Regions from separate parts of the Streptococcus taoyuanensis genome, predicted to be linked through region 2. Evidence: predicted binding sites of a transcription regulator. Region 2 holds the regulator's gene; the other holds the start of a gene.

Region 1 (3,937 bases), on a different contig from region 2:
ATATCGCTGCGCATAAAGAGAGTCAGTGAAAGACCTTGGTCTACATGCTCAGTTGCAGCAGCATAGACATCGATGACTTTTCGCATATCCATGTCGTAGGCAGAAGTGTAGTAAGGAATCGTTTCCGTTGACAATCCTGCTGCAGGGTAGTAGATCTTACCGATTTTCTTCTCTTGGCGTTCTTCAATCCGTTGTGTAATTGGGTGGATAGAAGCAGATACGTCATTGATGTAGCTGATAGATCCATTTGGTGCGACAGCTAGGCGGTTTTGGTGGTAAAGACCATCTGCTTGAACTTTAGCACGCAGTTCTGCCCAATCCTCAGCACTTGGGATAAAGATATCTTTAAAGAGTTCTTTGACGCGATCAGATTTTGGTACAAATTCTCCAGTCGTGTACTTATCAAAGTAAGTACCATTGGCATAATCAGATTTTTCGAAGTTGTGGAAGGTAACACCACGTTCGCGCGCAATGTTGTTTGATTCTACGAGAGTCCAGTAGTTCATGAGCATGAAGTAGATGCTCGTAAACTCAATAGACTCCGGTGATCCGTATTCGATCAATTGTTGGGCAAGGTAGCTATGAAGTCCCATGGCTCCAAGACCAAAGGTATGCGCCAGTTTATTTCCGTGGTCAATAGTTGGAACGGCTACGATATGAGAGCTATCTGTAACGAAGGTCAAAGCACGAACCATGGCACGAATCGAACGACCAAAATCAGGTGAAGTCATCATGTTAACTACGTTGGTTGAACCAAGGTTACAGGAGACGTCTGTTCCCATTTGAACAAATTCTTGGGCATCGTTGATCAAGCTTGGTTCTTGAACTTGAAGGATCTCTGAACACAAGTTACTCATGATGATTTTTCCATCAACAGGGTTTGCCCGGTTAGCAGTATCAATGTTGACTACATATGGATAGCCAGATTCTTGTTGCAATTTAGAAATTTCAGTTTCCAAATCACGTGCCTTAATTTTAGTCTTGCGGATATTTGGATTAGCAACCAACTCATCGTATTTTTCAGTGATGTCGATGTAGTTAAATGGTACTCCGTATTCACGTTCCACAGAGTATGGGCTGAAGAGGTACATTTCTTCATTCTTACGCGCCAACTCGTAGAACTTGTCTGGCACGACGACCCCAAGTGAGAGAGTCTTCACCCGAACTTTTTCATCAGCATTTTCTTTCTTAGTTGAAAGGAAGGCGATGATGTCTGGGTGGAAGACGTTGAGGTAAACCACCCCAGCCCCTTGGCGTTGTCCCAATTGGTTAGAGTAAGAGAAGCTATCTTCGAAGAGTTTCATAACTGGAACCACTCCAGAAGCGGCTCCTTCATACCCTTTGATTGGTGCTCCAGCTTCACGAAGGTTGCTGAGTGAAATCCCTACACCACCACCAATACGTGAAAGTTGAAGAGCTGAGTTGATAGAACGTCCGATAGAGTTCATATCATCTGTAACCTGGATCAAGAAACATGATACCAATTCACCACGACGTGCACGTCCAGCATTTAAGAAAGAAGGAGTAGCTGGTTGGTAGCGTTGGTGAATGATTTCATTTGCGATGTCTTTAGCAATTTCTTCATTTCCATCCGCAAAGTAGAGAGCATTGAAGAAGACGCGGTCTTCCATGCTTTCGAGATAGTACTCTCCATCATTTGTTTTCAGAGCATACTGGTTATAGAATTTATAGGCAGCCATGAAGGACTTGAATTGGAAGTTTTGATCTTTGATAAATTGGGCCAATTCTTCCAAAAATTCAGGACGGTATTTCTCGATAAAAGCTCTCTCAATGTAATTGTGCTCGAGAAGGTACTGAATCTTGTCTGTAATCGAGTCAAAGGTTTTAGTATTTGGTACAACATTTTCTTTAAAGAACGCATCCAAAGCTTCTTTATCTTTATGAAGCATGATTTGGCCGTTTACTGGACGGTTGATTTCATTGTTAAGACGAAAATACGTCACATCTTCAAGAGATTTTAATCCCATAATAATCCTTTTCTAGTTCAAAAAATGAAGAGGAGAAGTCCTCTCTTTCCAAGTAAAAAGTCTAGTGTTAGGTTGCTAACGCTAGACCCTATTTAAGCAAAATACTGTGTTAATTAAGAAAGTTTCTTCAACTTAGCTGGTTGAAAACCAGAAAATACTTCATCCGGTGTTTGAATAACTGGAGCAGCATTGAAACCAAGGTTCTTAACATGCTCTACAAATTCTGGCTGTTCATCTAAGTTAATTTCGCGGTATTCCACATGATTGCTATCGAGGAATCGCTTGGTCATTTTGCATTGAATACAATTATTTTTTGAATAAATGGTTACCATTTCTTTTCCGTTCTCCTATCGAAATATAAATCTGTAAACAGTATAAACAAAATCCAGCAACTTGTCAACAAAATAAAACTAAATATTGTGCAAAGAGATGAAATGGAGTTTTCAAAGCACAATATATTGTGGTGAGTGAAAAGTGTGAAAATCGAAGAAATGGGATAGGAATAGGCTTTAAAGCATCTTTAATTAGTTATAATTTTTTGGTGAATCAATATCCTGTGGTTAAAGAGCTTCTTTTCATTGAAAGCGGAGGAAAATGTTACTTATAATATAGTAGAAAATTGAAAAGATATTTCCTCTGTTCTTCAAGTGCTTCTTAAAATGTATCTAAATTGGGATTTTTCGCAGTCTTTTTCTGTAAGTCAGTGATAAAAATCTTGAAAAAAATTTCAAAAGATGATATAATACCAAATTGTAAGGGTTATCAAAAGGTAACTCAAAAACTATTTTTAAAAAGGAGAGTCAAACTATGGCTTCTAAAGATTTCCACATCGTGGCAGAAACAGGTATCCACGCACGTCCAGCAACTTTGTTGGTTCAAACTGCTAGCAAATTTGCTTCAGATATTACTCTTGAATACAAAGGTAAATCAGTTAACTTGAAATCAATCATGGGTGTTATGAGCCTTGGTGTTGGTCAAGGAGCAGACGTTGTAATCTCTGCAGAAGGTGCTGACGCTGATGATGCTATCGCAGCTATCTCAGAAACAATGACTAAAGAAGGATTGGCTTAAAATATGACAAAAATGCTAAAAGGAATTGCAGCATCTGACGGTGTTGCCGTTGCTAAGGCATATTTGCTCATTCAACCAGACTTATCATTTGAGACTGTTTCAGTCGAAGATACAAGTGCAGAAGAAGCTCGTTTGGATGCAGCTCTTGAAGCTTCACAAAACGAGCTTTCTCTTATCCGGGAGAATGCAGTAGCAAGCCTTGGTGAAGAAGCAGCGCAAGTTTTTGATGCGCATATGATGGTTCTTGCTGACCCTGAAATGATTGGTCAGATCAAAGAAACAATTCGTACGAAAAAAATCAATGCAGAAGCAGGCTTGAAAGAAGTCACTGACATGTTCATTGCGATCTTTGAAGGAATGGAAGACAATCCTTACATGCAAGAACGTGCGGCAGATATTCGTGACGTTACCAAACGTGTCCTTGCCAACTTGCTTGGTAAGAAATTGCCAAACCCTGCTTCTATCAATGAAGAAGCAATCGTGGTTGCGCATGACTTGACTCCATCTGATACAGCGCAGTTGAACAAAAAGTATGTAAAAGCTTTTGTTACGAATATCGGTGGACGTACCAGTCACTCAGCTATCATGGCTCGTACACTTGAAATCGCAGCTGTTCTTGGTACAAATAACATCACAGAACTTGTCAAAGATGGTGATGTTTTGGCTGTTTCAGGGATCACTGGTGAAGTGGTGATCAACCCTACTGAAGAACAAATTGCAGAGTTCAAAGCAGCTGGTGAAGCTTATGCTAAACAAAAAGCTGAATGGGCTCTCCTTAAAGATGCGAAAACAGTGACTTCTGATGGAAAACACTTCGAGTTGGCTGCCAACATCGGTACACCTAAAGACGTTGAAGGTGTAAACGATAATGGTGCAGA
Region 2 (3,937 bases):
CACCACATGTTGACCATTCCAATCAACTATACTCAATTGGGTGGTAGCTACCAAGTTCTTACAGGTGCTGCCAAAGGAACAACTGTATTTGGACAAGATCCACTTTGGTTGGCTTGGGTAACAGACCTTGTCAACTTGAAGAAAGCTGATCCTAGCCAATACCAACACTTGCTTCATGCCTACACACCAGCTCGTTTCAAAGTTGGTCAAATGATCGGATCATTTGGTATTTTGATGGGTATTGTGGTTGCCATCTACCGCAATGTGGATCCAGATAAAAAAGAAAAATACAAAGGGATGCTTGTTGCAACTGCCCTTGCAACATTCTTGACAGGTGTAACAGAACCAATTGAATACATGTTCATGTTTATTGCTACACCATTGTACATCATCTATGCTCTTGTTCAAGGTGCTGCCTTTGCAATGGCTGACGTGGTTAACCTTCGTGTTCACTCATTCGGTTCAATCGAGTTCTTGACACGTACACCAATGGCCATCAACGCTGGTTTGGCATTAGATATCTTTAACTTTGTATGGGTAACAGTCCTCTTTGGATTTATCATGTACTTCATTGCCAACTTCATGATTAAGAAATTCAATTATGCGACTCCAGGACGTAACGGTAACTATGAACAAAATGATGATGCCCCTGCAGGAGATGGTGCAGCAGCAGGTGCTGCTACAAGCTCAGCAAGCTCACAAGTCATTAACATCATCAACCTTCTTGGTGGACGTGCCAATATCGTAGACGTTGACGCATGTATGACTCGTCTTCGTGTAACCGTTAAGGACGCTGAAAAAGTCGGAACAGAAGAACAATGGAAAGCTGAAGGCGCTATGGGTCTTGTCATGAAAGGACAAGGTGTCCAAGCAATCTACGGACCTAAAGCTGACGTATTGAAATCTGATATCCAAGACGTTCTTGATTCGGGTGAAGTTATTCCTGAAACACTTCCTAGCCAAATGACAGCAGTTCAAAAAGCTGAAGCAACCTTTAAAGGGGTAACTGATGAAGTGCATTCCGTTGCAGATGGTGAAGTGATCAACATCGAAGATGTGAAAGATCCTGTATTCTCACAAAAAATGATGGGTGACGGATTTGCAGTTGAGCCTGAAAATGGCCACATCGTTTCACCAGTTGCTGGTAAAGTTACTAGCGTCTTCCCAACCAAACATGCCCTTGGTTTGGTAACAGATAATGGTTTGGAAGTCTTGGTTCACATCGGTCTAGATACTGTTAGTCTTGAAGGAAAACCATTTGAGGTTAAAGTTTCTGAAGGTCAAACAGTGGCTGCTGGAGACCTCTTGGTAGAAGCAGACCTTGATGCAATCCATGCAGCTGGTCGTGAAACTTCAACAATTGTTGTCTTCACAAATGCAGATGCGATTAAATCCGTTAAGGTCGAACATACTGGTAAATTGGTAGCAAATGCACCAGTTGCAACAGTAGAATTATAAAAGACATCGGCAAAGAAAATGAGGTTGGGGCAGTGCACCCGGCCTCTTGCCGTTTCTTGATTTGGAGAGAAGGAGAAATCAGGGGATGAAATTTTTAACATTAAATTCCCATAGTTGGATGGAAGAGAATGCTCAGCAAAAATTTGAAACCCTCAAGGAACAAATTTTAGAAGCGCAATATGATGTGATCTGTTTCCAAGAGGTCAATCAAGAAATGGCCTCAGAAACAGTCGAAACAGATGAGTATTATCAAGCTTTGCCATCATCTGTAGCGATTCACAAGGATCACTTTGTTCGCGTATTGGTAGAAGAGTTAGCTGCTCATGGACTCCACTATTATTGGACTTGGGCCTACAACCATATTGGCTATGATCACCTCAATGAGGGTGTGGCCGTTCTTTCGCGTCAACCCTTGAAGGCAGATGAGATTTTGGTATCCAATATGGATGATCCAACGGACTACCATACTCGTCGAGTAGCCGTTGCCCATACAAGTGTAGATGGCAAAGAGATTGCTGTTGCCAGCGTCCATCTTTCTTGGTGGGACAAAGGTTTCCAATTTGAGTGGCCACGCATTGAGAACTACTTCAGCCAAGTAGGCAAACCTTTTATTCTAGCTGGTGATTTCAATAATCCTGCTGGTCAAGAAGGGTATGAAACGATTCTATCCAGTTCGCTAAAACTTCAAGATAGTTTTATCGAAGCCAAAGAAACAAAGGGGACTTATACTGTAGGACCTGGAATCGATGGCTGGACGGATAATCAAGTTCCATTGCGAATCGATTACGTCTTTGCAAGTCCAGAATGGGACATCCAGCGTCTACATGTCATTTTTGATGATCAAAACAAACCCCATGTCAGTGATCACTATGGCTTAGAAGCTGAATTATCACTTTAATATAAATGGAGAGTCGAAAGGAAAACGATTTTATTCAATCGTCCTTCGACTCTTTTTTATGGATCAATGAGGAGCAAGCATAGGGGATTCTCCTGTTCTTCTGCTTTCTTTACGATTCAATTTATGGTAAAATGAAGTGTTAAAACAGTTTAAGGAGGTAGCAAATGCGTTGTCCAAAATGTGGTGGAAGTAAGTCTAGTGTGGTGGATAGTCGACAAGCTGAAGATGGGAACACCATCCGTCGTCGCAGGGAATGCGAAGAATGCCATTATCGCTTTACTACCTACGAACGAGTGGAAGAGCGGACCCTAGTGGTTGTCAAAAAGGATGGGACACGCGAGCAATTTTCTCGTGATAAAATCTTTAATGGTATTATCCGCTCAGCTCAAAAACGGCCTGTTTCTAGTGACGAAATCGAAGAAATTGTAAACCGGATCGAGCAAAAGGTTCGCAGCCAAAGTGATAATGAAATCAACAGTGAATATATAGGTTCGTTGGTCATGGATGAGTTAGCAGATCTAGATGAGATCACCTATGTCCGTTTTGCTAGTGTTTACCGGAGTTTCAAGGATGTCGGTGAGTTAGAAACCCTCTTGAAACAAATTACGAAGGGAACCAAGAAGAAAAAGGAAAAATAGATGAAGCCCAATACGCCTTTCGCATTTTTAAAAAATAATCTTCTTCCACCGGCAGGGGCTGCATTGGAGCAGTATTACCTGCCTATTTTGGAGGTGGAAACGGTAACGGTTTATCGTTATCTGCTGGCCTCTTATGATCAGGGTGAAAAACAATATTTACTGGCTCAAATCCTCAATCATTTGAATATAGGATTTCCACAGTTGCTACTGGCTTTTGACCGGTTAATTGCCATGGGGTTGATCGATCTCTATGAGGAAGAAGTTGGGATCACCATTCAGTTACATGCTCCTCTTGAGGCAGGAGAATTTTTTTCGAATGCTGTTTTCAAACGCTTGCTTGAAAAAAAGATTGGGGAAAAGGCCGTGGAAGATCTGCTCCCAGTACGCTCTTTAGGGACTAGACGGCAAGTTTCCTTCTCGCAAGTCTTTGGAATAGATGCTGGGGAGACGACCGTTCTTCCAAGTAAGAAACAGCAGTTTGATATGGAGATGTTTAAGCGAATGATGGGGCGTGATGGACTTCGTTTTGCGGATGAAGGAGAAGCAACCCTAGCTCTCTTTGCCATCGCAGAAGAGCAACAATGGACCTGGTATGAAACCTATCTCCTAGCAAAAGAAACGGCTGTAGACCGGATTGTCTCTCCAAAGAGAATGAAGCAAAAGTTGGCTCAGGCCAACCAAGAGCAACCCCGCATGTCCTATAGCCGTCAGGAAGAAACCATTCTGAGAGAAGCTAAGGCAAAATCCAGCCTACAATTTCTAGCGGAGATTAAGAAGGCACGCAATGCGACCATTACGCAGAGCGAACGCAAGACTTTATCCAAGTTAGCTGATCTAGGCTTACTAGATGAGGTGATCAATATTATCTTATTGTTGACCTTTAACAAGACCCAGTCTGCTAATCTGAATGAAAAGTATGCTTTGAAGGTAGGAAATGATTTTT

Evidence for each region. Region 2 encodes NrdR, which represses ribonucleotide reductase genes. Its sites were predicted from a motif close to ACACNATATATNGTGT; they were not measured.
Region 1: the regulator NrdR is predicted to act here: its motif matches at 2,437-2,452, upstream of nrdH (glutaredoxin-like protein NrdH).

Annotation. Positions count from the first base shown of each region.
Region 1 covers NZ_JARQVW010000002.1:177,195-181,131, forward strand. The annotation lists gene nrdE (class 1b ribonucleoside-diphosphate reductase subunit alpha) at 1-1,988, opposite strand, end outside; gene nrdH (glutaredoxin-like protein NrdH) at 2,102-2,320, opposite strand; gene P5Y91_RS02740 (phosphocarrier protein HPr) at 2,796-3,059, shown strand; gene ptsP (phosphoenolpyruvate--protein phosphotransferase) at 3,063-3,937, shown strand, end outside.
Region 2 covers NZ_JARQVW010000003.1:65,542-69,478, forward strand. The annotation lists gene P5Y91_RS03760 (PTS transporter subunit IIBC) at 1-1,458, shown strand, start outside; gene P5Y91_RS03765 (endonuclease/exonuclease/phosphatase family protein) at 1,544-2,356, shown strand; gene nrdR (transcriptional regulator NrdR) at 2,521-2,994, shown strand; gene P5Y91_RS03775 (replication initiation and membrane attachment family protein) at 2,995-3,937, shown strand, end outside.